2 regions of the Rossellomorea sp. GQ25 genome follow, and region 1 is predicted to be linked to the other one. Evidence: a T-box and tRNA genes for the amino acid it is inferred to sense, from the RefSeq annotation. Region 1 holds a T-box; the other holds one or more tRNA genes.

Region 1 (8,763 bases):
CGGGATGAAAGTAGCGAAAGCCACCAAGGTTAATAGCTCTAACTCATTTCCTGCCATATTCTCAGGAGGATAGTATTGATATGTAATATACAAACCAGCAGGTACAACGGTCAGCCAGGACAGCAATATGTACAGCTTCTTCTTTACTGATAACGTCATATCTATCCCCCATAGGTCCACAATTTATCTAATATAGTCCGATCATACTATACTAGTTAAATAGTCACAAGTTTAAGAATATTTTATCAAAGCAGTTCAATAAAGTCACTTACTTTTTTCTGGCATTTCCCAGTTGGTCCAGCAGATATGGTTTTACCTCGGATAAAAAGTATAGGGAACCTGTTATTAACAGGACATCTTCTTCTTTCATGCCTTGTATTTTTTCAGGAAGGTAGTCTCTCCATTGGTGAACTTTCTTCTTATTAGGATGGGAAGATAATTCATAAAGCTCTTCAACTGACGCGACTCGTGGAAAGGCAAAGGTCGTAAATCCAATTGCCTCCACCGCTTCTTCCAATTGAGTGATCATCGGTTTCAATTCTTTGTCGTGGAGTGCCGAAAAAAGAACCGTTACTCTTTTATTGATAAAGCGATCCTTTATGGTTTTCACCAAGGCTTGTACACCTTCAGGATTATGGGCCCCGTCAATATAAATCCCGGGATTGTATGATAGAGCTTCCATTCTGCCTGGCCATGATGCCTTTTTCAGTCCCACTTTAATATGGGTACTTGCTATCTTATACTTTTCACTAAGAAGCTCTATCACTTTAATTGCAATCGCTGCATTATTGATTTGGTGTGCACCGATCATGGAAAGCTCGTATGTTTCATTTTGGACAGGAGACGTGTAATGGAATCTCTCACCTCTTTCGAGTAAGGCTTTACGTTCCACAGAAAAATCCTCTCCAAGTTCAAACAGGTCACTACCCATTTCCAGCGCTTTCTTTCTAATCACTTCAGCCGCTTCTTTCTGGTGAACCCCTGATATGACAGGAACAGAACGTTTGATGATCCCAGCTTTCTCAAAGGCTATGTCTTCTAATCTGCTTCCCAGAAATTGCATATGATCCAGACCGATGCTCGTTATGACTGAAACCATCGGTGTGATGACATTCGTCGAATCAAGTCTTCCTCCAAGCCCGACCTCATAAAGGACAAGGTCTACCGGTTGCATTTCAGCAAAATAATAAAAGCTCATAGCTGTTATGACTTCAAATTCTGAGGGGGTTCCCCATTCAGAATGCTCCATGCTTTCGGCAATGGGCTTTATCTTTTCCACAAGAAGAGTTAAATCTTCATCAGAAACAGGCTCTCCATTGATGCTGATCCTCTCATTAAACCGTTCAAAATAAGGTGAAGTAAAGGTGCCTACCGAATACCCTGATTCCTGTAATATATTTCGCAAATAGGTTACAGTGGATCCCTTTCCGTTTGTTCCCCCAATATGAACGGTTTTGAGATTTTCATGAGGATTCCCAAGCTTCTCTAACAAGCACTGCATTCTCTCTAGACCCGGCTTGATTCCAAGTCTGAGTCTTGAGTGTATCCATCCAACGGCCATTTCATAGGTTAACAATTTCAGTCACTCCCCTTAAGATTTTATTAGAAAGAGGGCTCCGACCAGGGCAGATTGCTGGAGAGAAAAACCTTCATGCATCCCCTCACCTATCTCAATCAGACCCGATTCTAAAGCCCTCTTCTTATCCTCTATTCATAAGATTATAGTGATTTAAGCTCTTCGATTCTTGCTTTAACAGTCGCTTGTTTCTCTAAATAATCTTTTTCTTTTGCTTTTTCCTCATCTACTACTTTTTGAGGCGCCTTGCTCACAAATTTTTCGTTGTTTAATTTGCCTTGAACCCGGGAAACTTCTTTCGTCCATTTTTCCAGTTCTTTTTGAAGACGGGCAATTTCTTCTTCGATGTTGATTAACCCTTCTAATGGAAGGAATAAGTCTACCCCCGTTACAACCGCCGTCATCGCTTTATCCGGTGTATCTAAATCTGTACCCATTTCCAACTTCTCTGGATTACAGAATTTTTCGATATACGCTTTGTTATTCTCGATGATCGTTAGCGTGTGTGCATCTTTTGCCTTCAGCATCAAGTTGATCTGCTTGCTCATCGGAGTGTTCACCTCTGCACGGACATTACGTACGGCACGAATGATGTCAACGAGCAGCTTCATCTCTTCTGCTGCCGCTTGGTCTGTAAGGTCATCTTGAACCGTCGGCCATGCAGCTACAGTAATGGATTCGCCTTGATGCGGCAAGTTCTGCCATATTTCCTCGGTAATAAACGGCATGAATGGGTGTAAAAGTCTCATTGTGTTGTCGAGTACATGGGCCAGAATCGAACGGGTTGTTTTCTTAGCCTCTTCATCCTCTCCATATAAAGGCAGTTTTGCCATTTCAATATACCAATCACAGAAATCATCCCAGATGAAGTTGTAAAGAACGCGTCCCACTTCACCAAATTCATAACGATCGGCTAATCGTGTCACGGTTTCGATTGTTTCATTTAAACGGGTAAGAATCCATTTATCCGCAACTGATTTTTCACCGGAAAGATCAATTTCGTCATAAGTCATTTCATCCATGTTCATAAGAGCGAAGCGTGATGCATTCCAGATCTTATTCGCAAAGTTCCAAACAGATTCTACTTTCTCAAAGGAGAAACGTAAATCCTGCCCCGGCGAGCTGCCTGTCGATAGGAAGTAGCGAAGTGAATCGGCACCGTACTTTTCGATGACATCCATCGGATCTACACCATTCCCTAGTGACTTACTCATCTTGCGTCCATCTGCATCTCGAACCAGTCCGTGAATCAGTACGTCTTTAAATGGCCGTTCTCCTGTAAACTCCAGTCCTTGGAAGATCATGCGCGATACCCAGAAACCGATAATGTCGTATCCGGTCACGAGTGTATTCGTTGGATAATAGCGTTTAAAGTCTTCTGCATCCAGATCAGGCCAGCCCATTGTTGAAAACGGCCATAGAGCTGAACTGAACCATGTATCCAGTACATCCTCTTCCTGGGTCCAATTTTCAATGTCTTCCGGTGCTTCGTTGTTTACATAGATTTCGCCTGTTTCTTTATGGTACCAGGCCGGGATGCGATGTCCCCACCAAAGCTGACGGGAAATACACCAGTCACGCGTGTTTTCCATCCAGCGCAGGTAAGACGTTTCAAAGCGATCAGGTACAAAGTTGACCTTGTTCTCATCCTGCTGAAGTTTTACCGCTTCTTCTGCCAGAGGACCCATCTTTACGAACCACTGAGTCGAAAGATAAGGCTCAACCACCGCTCCACTTCTTTCTGAGTGACCGACTGAATGCATATGCTCTTCAATCTTGAACAGAACTCCTGTTTCTTGTAGATCCTTTACAATTTCTTTTCGGCATTGGAAACGATCCATGCCTTGGTATTTATCCGCCTTGTCATTCATGGTTCCGTCTTCGTTCATGACTAGAACACGTTCTAAATTGTGACGGTTACCGATTTCGAAATCATTCGGGTCATGGGCAGGTGTAATTTTCACTGCACCGGAACCAAATTCCATATCAACGTAGTCATCCCCTACAATCGGAATATCACGTCCAACGATAGGAAGGGTAACGTTTTTGCCGATTAGATGCTTGTAGCGATCATCTTCCGGGTGAACCGCAACGGCCGTATCCCCAAGCATCGTTTCTGGACGGGTTGTGGCAATTTCAATGTGACCACTTCCATCTGCCAACGGATATTTCATATGATAGAATGCACCTTGTACATCCTGATGAATGACCTCAATGTCTGAAAGGGCCGTTTTCGTTGCCGGATCCCAGTTGATGATGTATTCACCACGGTAGATTAAGCCTTTGTTATAAAGGTCGACAAAAACCTTTTGTACAGCTTCCGATAAGCCCTCGTCCAACGTGAAACGCTCACGGCTATAGTCTAGGCCTAATCCAACCTTAGACCACTGCTGACGGATATGCTCGGCATATTCTTCTTTCCATTTCCATGTTTCTTCTACGAACTTTTCACGACCTAAGTCATAACGTGAAATGCCTTGATTGCGAAGTTTTTCATCTACTTTCGCCTGTGTCGCAATGCCGGCATGGTCCATACCCGGCAGCCATAATACATCGTATCCCTGCATGCGTTTCATTCTAGTCAGGATATCTTGCAGGGTTGTGTCCCAAGCATGACCAAGATGAAGTTTTCCTGTTACGTTCGGAGGAGGAATGACAATTGTGTACGGCTCCTTCTCCTTATCGTTTTTGACTTCGAAATATTTACCTTCCAGCCACCATTTGTATCTGCCCTGCTCAATGGCATTTGGATCATATTTTGTCGGCATAGATAATTGCTGATCTTGAGTTTCCATTTGTTTTCCTCCTATATTAGTGCGAATTACTACACTTTTCTAAAAAAAATAAAAAAATCCCCCGTCCTATGAAAAGGACGAAGGATTCCATTCGCGGTACCACCTTTTTTCTCAGGAGAAATAAGCCTCCTGAACTCTCGATGATTATAACGGCTTTTAACCGGCTTCTACTACTGAATTTCATAGAAACAGCTCTTCAGGCGACCTTCCATTGTCTTAACGTAGAAAATCTCTCAGCTAACGATTTTCCTCTCTGAAAGTAAGGATCAATGTACTCTTCCCGTTCATTGCTTTTCAAGTATTATTTATTTACTCATTATAGTATAGGAAAAGATAAACTTTCGTCAATCATTATCGGCAATTTTTAATAAAAATATTCATTTCGCCTACTCAGGCACCATTCTATCCTGTATTCATAAGATAAAGTAGTGAATATACCCAGGAAAGTGAGTGGACGAATATGAAAAAAATCAATCAATATACCATGCAGAAATGGATGGGAAACGCCCGGTTAATATGTAAGCAATTTATCATTCCCTTTACTATCTTTCAAGGGGTCCGGACCATTTTGCTTCCAACCACTTTTGATGTCCTTCTTTTAACTCTTTTTATCGGTATAGGCCTTGCCATTTATTTCGATTGGATTTAATGGACTGACGAAATGTGGACTTCGCCAGTCCTTTTTTTTATTCTGTGTCGGCCGCCTGCTCCTGCTTCTTTTTTTCCATTTCATCTAAACGCATGACCACATATTCCGTGTTTTTCAGAAGCCAGTGATGCCGTTGCAGTTTCTTAAGAGATTTCCGTTCATTCCGCTTATCCTTCGGTGTATGAAAATACTTTTCCACCACAGCGATGACAGAGCTTGGATAAGCTAAATAACTCATGAACAGGAGCCGCTCTTCATTACGTACGGTAAAATGCTGAAAATACGTGGTGAGCCACTCGATACATTCCTCATAATACTTAGGATAGGTTTTCAACGTTCTGGATAAAAACGGCAGCAGGTCATGGAAGGGTGATGCCATCTTGGAGTTCTCAAAGTTATGAAAATACCCCAAGCCTCTTTCGTCGAATAAAAAATGCTCCGTCGATACCTTTCCATGTGTAATGACGGTTCTGACCTTTTCCAACTCCTTCGTCTCCTCATACCATTCATCCAGCATTTTCCGTGAAAATTTTAGTGCTTGGGAAGCGTCCTTATAGTACATACAAAAATGGAATTGAAAAGGAGACATATACGTTGTCCTTTCACATGTTTCCACATACTCATCGAGAAACTGCTGTTCTTTATCCCACCTGGATGTCAGCTGCTCGTAATGAGATTCCCTCTCTTCTTTATCAATCTTTACTTCTTGAGAGGAGAGAGTATGAAGTCTTGCCAATTCCCGGAACATTTTCTGATGCTTTTCAAATTGATCTTCCCTTTCCAGGTTCAAGAGCCAGGGCATTACATAGTATAACTGCCCATCATTCCACACCGCATAGCGCCCATCCAATGTCGGATAGATCGGAACAATCCGGTTATAGCCCCTTTGAAACAACATTTGTACATTCCTGACAAAATCAACTCCAGTTTGGGCGGGTAGCTGCTTCACAGCCAGTGTGCCTTTATTGGAGAATACTTTGGAAATCTTCCCGTAATTCTCAACAAAATGGGGTTCAACACCATAAGGTTGTAAGACAGGCTTTAATCCCTCCAGCGTTTGTACCATACCTCTCACCTTCTAAGATTACTTTTCTAAAAAAACGGACTAACTCCATTTGGTGTCAGCCCCGTAGTTCCTTCTATATTGCAATTGCGCTCTTCTTAGATGGGAGCGACTTTGCTATATTCCTTTAACCCTTGAAGACATATTCGCTTTTCGGGATATATAGAACCTGCCCCACATAGACGTCTTGATTGGCTTCAAGTTGATTGACCCTCAATAACTGAGGAATGGTTAGATCATACTTTTCTGCGATATAATCCAGCGTCTCTCCCTCTTGAACAATGCATACCCTTAATGTTGCACCCTTTTCCTCTTCTTTTCTCGCAAAGAAATCGGTTAGGGAAATGGTCTCATATTTCTTTTTACCTTTAGCCTTTTTCTTTTCATCCTGCTCTTCAACGCTATCTTCCATTTTTGCATCTACTGCAGATGATGAAGAGGACTCTTCTTCTTCCTCCTCCTGCTGTTTGTATTTTGGAGGCGGTGTGTAGGCAGCCTTGGGTTCAGTCGGCTGTTCTTCTGATGACTCGCTCAGTTCATGCTGTGGCAATTCAAACACGTTTTCTTTTCGGATATAATTTTCCTCATAGGTAGGAGCAGGCTGAGCATCGTATTGAATCTGTACGGGTATCTCATCATCCTCTTCAGCTGGCGGTGTCCGTCCTTCCAGATTAAACGGCTGGTACTCGTCGTCTTCAGAGTCTTCTTCAGAATCCTCTTCTTCATCCTGCTCTTCAACGTTCGCCGTTAATTCTTCAACGTCGTAGTTCTCATACTCGTATACTTCTTCTCTTTCTTCTTGCTCTTCTTCTGTTTCTACTTCTTCCTCCGCTGTATCTTCTTCTACTTCGGCAACTGCACTGGAACGGTAAAGCGGCTCGTAATCTTCCTCTCTGCTAAATTCAGCTTCAAGGGGAGTATGCGTCTGCTGTTCTCCATAAATCCCTGTAATCGTTAAATCGGCATTCAATTTTAGACAAGCATTCTCGGGAACCATGTAGTCGAATGACTCAACGAACACATCGATATCGCCCAGATTGGCAATTCTATTTTTCGGAATCGTCACATCGACCGGGAAACGGTGGACAAATTCATATTCACCTTTTTCCCTCTTTTCTACAATTTGAACAAACTTACCACCCGCTTCAAACTCATCCTCTTCTTCGTCTCTCGGTGAAGTGGGTAAATATTCACCGGAAAGATCAAGGCTTCCCCTGATAAGTACGTACTGCTCTTGCTCTTGTATCGTTATATGAGGATCTAAGGAGATAGATAGCAATTCTTCAACTTCCTGTCCTTTTTTAAACCAAATTGATTCTTCCAAGGAAAATCGCAAACACGATTGTTGTTCTTGTGACAAAAGAAATTCCTCCTTTCAGGTTCCAAACAAAGAAATAGTAAACAATGCCATTATCACTTTATGAACCGAAAAGGGGGATTATGATAGGAAAACGAAAAGTTGTGGGGAGTGTGGTGATTTTTGGTTTAGAAACCGGGGAGTGAACCGGATTGATGTTGGTCGTTTCGATTTATCAACCGTTATTTTGATTTATCGACACTCAAATGGATTTATCGACCGTTCTTTCATTTTATCAACGGTTTTTCAATATCGACCGTTCTACAAAATTCGACTCCCTTCCAATTCCAAAACAACACTTCTCCCAATTCAACACCCATAAAAAAATAGCCGATCCCCCAAAGGATCGGCTATCATCATGACTTCTTACTAATCTTCTCAAACGCTTTTTCCGCTGCTTCAAGGGTTCTTTCAATATCTTCATCTGTGTGAGCTGTCGATAAGAATAGGCCTTCGAATTGGGAAGGTGGTAAAAATACACCTTCATGGGCCATTTCACGGTAGTAATCGGCAAACATCTCTAGATCTGATGATTTCGCCCCTTCGTAGTTGGTTACTTCTTCATTCGTGAAGAAGATCCCGATCATGGAGCCGGCACGATTAATTCTGTGAGGGATGTTGTGCTTTTCTGCTGCTTTCTTTAAGCCCTCTTCCAACAGGTCTGCTTTGCGTGCGAACTCTTTGTACGTTTCAGGAGTCAGCTGGCTCAGGGTTTCATATCCAGCCGTCATGGCCAATGGATTTCCGGATAGGGTTCCAGCTTGATAAATCGGACCGCTTGGAGCGATTCTTCCCATGATTTCAGCTTTACCGCCGTATGCACCTACCGGCAGGCCTCCACCAATGACTTTTCCTAAACAAGTTAAGTCTGGGGTTACATTGTAATAGCCTTGGGCACATCCGTATCCGACACGGAATCCAGTCATGACTTCATCAAAAATTAACAGAGAACCATGATTTTCCGTTATTTCACGAAGACCTTCCAGGAAGCCTGGCTGAGGTGGAACGACACCCATATTGCCGGCAACAGGTTCTACGATCACACCAGCGATGTCATCACCAAATTGTTCAAAGGCATAACGGATGCTTTCCAAATCATTATAAGGAACCGTAATCGTATTCTTTGCTACGCCTTCAGGGACACCCGGGCTGTCGGGCAACCCGAGAGTCGCTACACCTGATCCTGCCTTGATTAATAATGAATCTCCATGTCCGTGGTAGCAGCCTTCGAACTTGATGATTTTATTGCGTCCAGTGTATCCACGCGCAAGACGCAGGGCACTCATCGTCGCCTCCGTACCAGAGGACACCATACGTACCACT
Region 2 (8,763 bases), on a different contig from region 1:
AGGGTTTTTTATAAAAATTGTTAAAATTTTATGTATTTGATTTGACAAGATTGTTACAGACTGTGTTACAATTATTTCGGTAAAGTAGAAATTTAATAGGGGGAATTAGAATATGAAAAAACGCAGTTTTTATCTAAGCACTGCACTACTTCTAGTTCTATCTGTCATTCTTGCTGCATGTGGCGGCGGATCAGGCGGAGGATCATCTGAGGGTGAAGGTAACAAAGAGGTTGACTTCATTGGAATTGCTACAGGTGGAACAGGGGGTACATATTACCCGTTAGGCGGAACATTTGCTAAAATCATTCAAGATGAAACAGGAATTAAAGCATCTGCTTCAACATCTGGTGCATCTGCGGAAAATATGGCATCTATTAAAGATGGAAAAACTGAAATCGCTTTTACACAAACAGATATCGCTTCTTATGCATCTGAAGGAACAGAAATGTTCAGCGATAACAAGGTAGAAAATGCACGTGGAATTGCTACTCTTTATCCTGAAACGATTCAAATCGTTACAACAAAGGATTCAGGTATCAAGTCCGTTGAAGATCTGAAAGGTAAAGTTGTTTCTGTCGGTGAAGCAGGATCTGGAACATTATTGAACGCGAAACAAATCCTTGAGGTACACGGCATTGCGTTAGAAGATTTAGAAGCTCGTAATTTATCATTTGATGATTCAACCACTGGTATCCAGGATGGTACAATCGATGCGGCGTTCATTACTTCAGGTACTCCAACCGGAGCAGTTGAAGGATTGGCCGCAACGGAAGATATCACTATCGTACCGGTTGAATCCGGTAAAATCAGTGAGCTGATCGAGAAATATCCATATTACTCTGAGGATGAAATTCCTTCAGGGACTTACAGTAAAGTCGATGAGGCAGTTACAACCGTTGCGGTTCGTGCAATGTTAGTAACAAATGCTGATATTTCCGAAGATGTAATCTATGATGTTACAAAAGCCATTTTTGAAAATACAGATTCAATCACTCATGCCAAAGGTGAGTTAATCAAAGCTGAAGATGGACTAAAGGGTATGGGGATTGAATTACATCCTGGTGCGAAGAAATACTTTGATGAAAAAGGCGTTTCAATGGAATAGATCCACACCAGCAGATGGACGAAGGGATAGGCCGCGTAAAACGGTCTATTCTTTTGTTTTGGTATAGGCTATAAAAATGTTAAGTAAAGCAGTAATAAATGGAATGGTGGGGAATTTGTTATGAAGAAAATTTCATTCATAGGAACAATTCTCATTATTCTTGTTCTTTTATTCATCAACTTTATTCCCTTTCAAACATATCTGGTAATCGAACCGAGGAGTACTGAGGGAGATCCTGTCCTTTTCAGACTACCTGAAGATCATACATTTTCGGTTCGCTACACTCATTCTATTCATCTCTCAGAAGTAGAAGAGTTTTATCGTCAATCTACAAACCAAATTCAACAGACAAAGATGCTTTATGAGGATACTGCAATTGGTATGCCTGCGAATGCAGAAGGAAATGAAACCTTCGAGATGACAGAAGAAGGAAAATACTTCATTTCAAATATGAATAAAGTATTTCCATACATTGATATTCGCATCGGACAAGTGGTAGCCAATCATCGACTCGTATTGGATGGGAAAGTCTATCCTTTAGCTGACTATTTCGATAAAGGGTCTGTCGTTCGAATGCAATTAAAGAAACAAACACTATATGATCAGTGGAAAGGAGTGACCGTTGTTGGAAAAAGATAAAGAATTCGAATCATTAACCTCCGAACAACAACAAGAATTATTAGAAAAATATGATCCTGAATCATCTACGAGAAAGCTACACCATGGACTTTTTAAATGGGTGATTTTCTATGGTCTCTTAGCATTTTCATTATTTCAATTAGTCGCATCGATCTTTCAATTTATCCCTAGACAATTACTATTATCTATTCATTTAGGATTTGCTTTGTCACTTGTCTTTCTTCTGTTTCCTGCTAGAAAAAAGAATCTACGAAAAGATAAAGTCGCATGGTATGACGTCGTTCTATCTGTCATATCTGTAGGAATTGGTGCATACTGGCCGATTATGCAAGATGACATCGTTAGCAGAGTCGGTATAATGACATCACTTGATTTTTATGTTGGTTTTGCTGCGATGATCTTAGTATTGGAGGCAACCCGTCGTGCAGTCGGTTTACCCATCACGATTATCGCCTCTACTTTCATTCTCTATATGTATTATGGTCGATTGATGCCTGGATTCCTTGCGCACAGGGGATATGACTGGGACGATATCGTTAAGACGATGTTCTTTACAAGTGAAGGGATTCTTGGAACGCCACTCTATGTTTCAGCAACCTTCATCTTCCTATTCCTATTATTCGGGGCCTTCCTCGTTAAAACAGGCGTAGGGCAATATTTCAATGATTTAGCTGTGGCCATTGCCGGTAAACGCACTGGTGGTCCTGCTAAGGTTGCAATCTTCTCGAGTGCCCTGCAAGGAACGATCAGCGGAAGTTCCGTTGCAAACGTTGTAACATCTGGTTCCTTTACGATTCCAATGATGAAAAAGCTTGGCTATCGTAAAGAGTTTGCAGGTGGAGTAGAGGCAGCAGCTTCAACGGGTGGTCAGTTAATGCCGCCAATCATGGGAGCTGCAGCATTCTTAATGGTTGAATTCATCGGTGGAATCTCTTACTGGGATATCGCAAAGGCTGCCACCATTCCAGCTCTTTTGTATTTTACAGGAATTTGGATTATGACTCATTTTGAAGCGAAGCGAATCGGACTTCGCGGTCTTTCAGACGATGAAATGCCGAATCGTAAAGAAGTTTTAAAGAAAATTTACTTATTAATGCCGATTCTTACAGTCATTATTTTATTAGTCAGCGGTATGAGTGTTATGCGAGCAGCACTTTGGTCAATTGTTGCTACGATTGTGATTAGCGCGATTCGAAAAGAGACAAGGATTGGCTTTAAAGATGCAGTCGACGCACTCGTAGACGGTGCACGTACTGCACTTTCCGTAGCTGTAGCAACTGCGGCTGCAGGGATGATTGTCGGTGTAGTGACAAAAACGGGATTAGGGCTGACACTTGCGAATGGTTTAGTTGACCTTGCTGCTGATCTAACAAATTCATCAGAAGGTAAATTAATCCTGACCCTGGTGTTTACGATGATTGCATCTATTGTATTAGGTATGGGATCACCGACAACGGCCAACTACGTAATCACGTCCACAATCGCGGCACCTGCGATTATCCTGTTAGGTGCACCTGAGTTAGCAGCTCACTTATTTGTCTTTTACTTTGGTATCATTGCAGATATCACACCACCAGTGGCTCTTGCAGCATTTGCCGCCGCCGGGGTGTCAGGGGGGGAGCCGATACGGACCGGGGTCAATTCTGCTAAATTAGCGATTGCTGCCTTTATTATTCCGTATATGTTCGTCCTGTCTCCTGAGTTGCTGATGATTGATACAACAATCCCGAGATTATTATGGGTTGTCTTTACGGCAATAACCGGAATGATGGCCATAGGGGCTGGGATGATTGGGTATTGGTACAGAAGAGTATATGTGATTGAACGTTTCCTTTGTGTAGCAGCCGGTTTAATGCTGATCTATCCAGAGGGGAGCACAGACATCATTGGTTTAGTGTTATTTGGTGTCATGCTTGCGTTACAATTCTTCATTAAAAGAGAAGACAAAACACCAAAAAAAGCAACAGCATAAACAAACAAATGTGAGGCTGACCCTTTATTAGGGTCAGCCTCACGTCTTTTAGTTTCCAACTAGGATATAGTTCGTTTCTTATAAGGAATAAGAGGATAAGCGGCCAAAATATCATGCAGTCTGAATCTGCGGAATTCTTGTCGTAAAAAGCAATAGGCCAGAATAATATCCCCATCTAATTTTTTTACTATGATTTTTCTTTTCGTACAAATGGACTCAGGAGTCATATAGATGATTTCAATGGGGCTTTGGTCCATGAATGAGCGCTGTAATACCGTATTCATTTGTGAGCTCCTCTCCTGGAAGTGTACTCATAGTATATGCGAACGAATGTTCTTTCATACTGAATACCCAGAAGAAAAATGTATAGAACAAAAAATGATTGACATTTTTCTCATCATGACTATAATTTAATATATACCTTCCATAGCGACTTGTTAGCTCAGTGGGAGAGCACTTCCTTGACAGGGAAGGGGTCGTGGGTTCGAATCCCTCACAGGTCATACATAAAGAAAGCCTGCATCTTATTTTAAAGATGCAGGCTTTCTTCTTTTATATGTAAATCAACCTTTATAAAGGATCAGTGTTAAACGACCAGCGCTGTATGCCATTAAAAGTAAAAAGGACTCTGTTGGAATTCACGTAAGAGTCCTTGCCAAATCATATTAAGATATGATCACTTCTTTTTAGTTGACTTCTAATTCTTCCTCAAAATAAAACGTGCCAGGATGTTCTTTTACAATATATGAGAATCGCTTCATATTTTTAACGTATTGCCATTTCAATATTGTCACTGTTTCGCCAGTTTCCTTTATCGTAACCATTGCGCCATTACTAAACCGATTTTTTGTGGATTTCATTGGGCACTCCCTTTCATATTCTCTCATTATACCACAGTTTACCCTTCATTTTAGAGTCCCATTAGTGATAAATTTGGATAAATATAATGGTAGCGCTTTAACGGGCATGAAGGTAGTAATCATTACTCATATCAAGAGACTATTTGATGGGGAGAAAGGTTGTGTCAGAGGTCTGACTTTCAAAACTTCTCCTTGAAGAACTTGCTTATTTATTTCATTACTGTTATTCTATAGAAGAATTATTTTTGTCCGGTATACGAGGGAAGAACAAGATTTGGTTTTCACCTGATATCGCAAGAATAGTAATACTTTGTGTGTAACGCACTTTAGGAGGCAACAAACATGGAAAATGGTAAAGTAAAATGGTTTAACGCAGAAAAAGGTTTCGGATTCATCGAAGTAGAAGGTGGAGACGACGTATTCGTACACTTCTCAGCGATCCAAGGTGAAGGTTTCAAATCTCTTGACGAAGGTCAAGAAGTATCTTTCGACGTTGAACAAGGTGCTCGTGGACCACAAGCAGCTAACGTACGTAAAGCATAATCAAACTTTACAACTCCAAAAACAGACTCATTCGTGAGTCTGTTTTTTTATGGGGATATTTAAGTAACCCGGGACAAATTAAAATTAAAAAATCTATGCACGACATTCCAGTATGCCCGAATTAAACCGGTCGCTTATATTATTCATTTTCCTAAATCTTTCTTCGTCACTTCACTGCGAATATTGAGTTCTTTCGAGAATTCAGTATCGCTTTTTTTGTTGTTTGGGTATTTATTTTTTCGTTCACGATTATCATTTTTATTAGTCATCATTGTTTCCTCCTGTTTGTAAATGGTTATTACATTCTTATTCTAGACAAGTGATGCTTCGTTATCCTTGGTAAGTAAGGGAAGGGTGTTGTGAGTAGACAGAATTTTAAAAACATTATATCTTTTTTCTCCATACAACGCTAAAATTAAAATATATGCTTTACATGAGTGGAGGGATTTATCGTGGAAATGAAAGAAATAGTCGCCTTAGTGACAGGTGGTGCATCCGGGCTGGGTGAAGCTACAGTAAGAAGGATTATTGAGGAAGGTGGTAAGGCATATATACTGGATCTCAATGAAGAGAGAGCAGCAGCCTTGATAGAGGAGTATGGAGAATCCATTGGCTTTTATAAAACAGACGTGACAAAGGAAGATCAGGTGTTAGAAGCCTTGGAGGGGTCGATACAGGCTTTTGGCGGTTTTAATACAGTAGTGAACTGTGCAGGGATTGCTCCACCAGGGAAAGTGATAGGAAGAAACGGAATTCACTCTCTTGATCGATTTTCCAAGGTAATTGAGATTAACTTAATTGGTACGTTCAATGTGATACGCTTGGCTGCAGAAAAGATGATGGGTAATACAACAAATGACCACGGAGAAAGAGGGGTCATCGTCAATACAGCTTCTGTTGCTGCATTTGATGGGCAGATCGGTCAGGCTGCTTATAGTGCATCTAAAGGTGGAGTGGTCGGGATGACTCTTCCGGTTGCCAGGGAGCTTGCAAGGGATGGTATAAGAGTCATGACCATTGCTCCGGGGTTATTTCATACCCCGATGTTTGACACACTTCCTGATGAAGCAAGAAATTCGCTTGGAAAAATGGTGCCATTTCCACCAAGGCTCGGTCACCCATCTGAATATGCTCAATTAGTGAAAAGTATACTCGAAAATCCAATGCTGAACGGTGAAACGATCCGATTAGACGGTGCGATTAGAATGCAGCCTAAGTAAGTGGTTGAAACTGATGGAAATGTTTGCTTATTAAATGAGTGCGTGTTCATTCATTATCCCAAAAATGAAAGCGCTTTATAGAATGCATCACTTTGAAATGAGGGCGAGTACGTATGAAACATCATTATTTAACGGAGGATCATAGCATATTCAGGCAGGCACTTCGGAAATTTTTACAAAAAGAGGCTTATCCTTTTTATGATGAATGGGAGAAAAACAGGATGGTTCCAAGGGCCTTTTGGACGAAGATGGGGGAGCAGGGATTTCTTTGTCCAGACATTGACGAAGTGTACGGTGGAAGCGGGGTGGATTGGGGATATTCCGTGATTATCAATGAAGAATTAGAACGGGTAGGCTCTGGTCTGATCGGGATAGGATTGCACAATGACATTGTAGTCCCTTATATATCTGAATATGGAAGTGAGGAACAAAAAAAGAAGTGGCTCCCCGCATGCACGAGTGGAAAAATGATTACGGCCATTGCTATGACGGAACCTGGTGCAGGATCAGATTTAGCCGGGATTAAAACGACGGCTAAGCTTGAGGGGGACCACTATATTGTGAATGGTCAAAAGACCTTCATCACAAATGGGATTCAAGGTGATTTAGTGATTGTTGCCTGTAAAACAGATACGACCATCAGTCCGCCTCACATGGGGATCAGTTTGTTGGCCATCGAAAGGGATGCACCCGGATTCTCCAGGGGAAGGAAGCTTGACAAAGTTGGTTTACACTGTCAGGATACAGCCGAGCTGATCTTTGAAGATTGCAAGGTGCCGAAAGATAATTTGATTGGGGAAGAGGGCAAAGGATTTCAATATCTGATGAAAAAGCTCCAGCAAGAACGTCTTATCGTGGCGATAGCTGCTCAGACTGCTTCAGAAGAAATGTTTTCTCTCACGATGGATTATGTGAAGAGCCGTGAAGCATTTGGAAGGGCGATTGGTAAATTCCAGAATACACAATTTAAGATAGCGGAAATGGCGACGGATATTGAGATGGGCAGGGTATTCCTCGATGGTTTGATCGCCGAACATATGGATGGGAAAGATGTCGTGACGAAGGTTTCCATGGCCAAGTATAAATTGACTGAAATGGCAAGGCAAATCGCCACTGAATGCATGCAGCTGCATGGTGGATACGGCTACATGGAAGAGTATCAAATTGCGAGAAGATACAGGGATATTCCTGTTGCAAGTATATATGCAGGGACAAATGAGATCATGAAAGTGATCATAGCGAAGAATCTTGGATTATAGAAAGGAAGAGCAGGATGAGAGAGGTTGTTATCATTGAAGGAATACGATCTGCGGTTGGGAGACGGAAGGGTTCTTTGAAAGATATGAGGCCCGATGATTTAGCAGGGGAAGTGCTGAAAGGGTTAGTAGAAAGAGCAGGGATTGACCCTGGGCTTATCGATGATGTCATATTAGGCTGTGTTACTCAATCAGGTGAGCAGGCAGGTGATATTGCCAGGGTGGCTGCATTGATTGCCGGTTTTCCAATCGAAGTACCTGGTACGACAATCGACCGACAATGCGGCTCGAGCCAGCAGGCTGTCCACTTTGCATCACAAGCGATTCTTTCCGGCGACATGGATATCGTAATCGCTGGCGGGGTCGAGAATATGTCAAGAACTCCAATCGGTTCAAACTATCAAGGGGCTCCCTTTAGTGAAAAGCTTAGAGGCCAACACGAGATCATCCACCAGGGTTTATCTGCAGAACGGATTGCTGAAAAGTACGGATTCAGTCGTGAAGATCTTGATCAGTTCGCATATTCCAGTCATCAAAAGGCGTTAAAGGCTCAAGAGGCTGGTTATTTCGACCGGGAAATTTATGAGGTGAAGGTTAACGTCCCGAACGGTACTGTATTTCCGTTTTCTAAAGACGAAGGACCAAGAAAGGAAACGTCACTGGATGTGCTTTCAAATTTAAAACCTGCATTTAAAGAAGATGGTATCATTCATGCAGGGAATGCAAGCCAAATTAGCGATGGGGCTGCCGCACTTCTGTTAATGACGCGGGAGAAGGCTGAAGAATTAGGGTTGAAGGCAAGATTTAAGGTTCATACCCGCGTGGTGGTCGGATCTGATCCTACCCTCATGTTAACCGGACCTATACCGGCAACGAAGAAAGTCCTGGAGAAAGCAGGATTATCATTGTCAGATATTGATGTTTTCGAAGTGAATGAAGCATTCGCACCTGTTGCCCTTGCCTGGTTAAAAGAAATAGGAGCCGACCATTCCAAACTGAATCCAAACGGGGGGGCAATTGCCCTGGGGCATCCATTAGGCGCCAGTGGGGCACGCATCATGGTAAGCATGATGCATGAGCTGGAGCGTTCTGGAGGAAGATACGGCCTTCAAACGATGTGCGAAGGCCATGGGATGGCAAATGCAACAATCATTGAAAGACTGGAAGC

Evidence for each region. The T-box of region 1 lies ahead of AC6CIB_RS14505 (valine--tRNA ligase). A T-box ahead of a tRNA ligase gene usually reads a tRNA of that ligase, here a tRNA-Val.
Region 2: it has a tRNA-Val gene. The T-box ahead of AC6CIB_RS14505 (valine--tRNA ligase) is inferred to sense a tRNA for this amino acid. The anticodon was not compared.

What each region holds. Positions count from the first base shown of each region.
Region 1 is NZ_JCAXEQ010000004.1:218,318-227,080, forward strand. It holds gene AC6CIB_RS14495 (sensor domain-containing diguanylate cyclase) at 1-159, opposite strand, end outside; gene AC6CIB_RS14500 (bifunctional folylpolyglutamate synthase/dihydrofolate synthase) at 269-1,576, opposite strand; gene AC6CIB_RS14505 (valine--tRNA ligase) at 1,720-4,371, opposite strand; T-box leader at 4,442-4,668, opposite strand; gene AC6CIB_RS14510 (YszA family small membrane protein) at 4,832-5,020, shown strand; gene ysxE (spore coat protein YsxE) at 5,058-6,086, opposite strand; gene spoVID (stage VI sporulation protein D) at 6,211-7,443, opposite strand; gene hemL (glutamate-1-semialdehyde 2,1-aminomutase) at 7,797-8,763, opposite strand, start outside.
Region 2 is NZ_JCAXEQ010000005.1:83,564-92,326, reverse strand. It holds gene AC6CIB_RS16100 (TAXI family TRAP transporter solute-binding subunit) at 113-1,105, shown strand; gene AC6CIB_RS16095 (DUF1850 domain-containing protein) at 1,226-1,744, shown strand; gene AC6CIB_RS16090 (TRAP transporter permease) at 1,731-3,716, shown strand; gene AC6CIB_RS16085 (WYL domain-containing protein) at 3,776-4,000, opposite strand; tRNA gene AC6CIB_RS16080 (tRNA-Val) at 4,148-4,219, shown strand; gene AC6CIB_RS16075 (hypothetical protein) at 4,403-4,576, opposite strand; gene AC6CIB_RS16070 (cold-shock protein) at 4,919-5,119, shown strand; gene AC6CIB_RS16065 (hypothetical protein) at 5,263-5,388, opposite strand; gene AC6CIB_RS16060 (3-hydroxyacyl-CoA dehydrogenase) at 5,572-6,339, shown strand; gene AC6CIB_RS16055 (acyl-CoA dehydrogenase family protein) at 6,453-7,598, shown strand; gene AC6CIB_RS16050 (thiolase family protein) at 7,613-8,763, shown strand, end outside.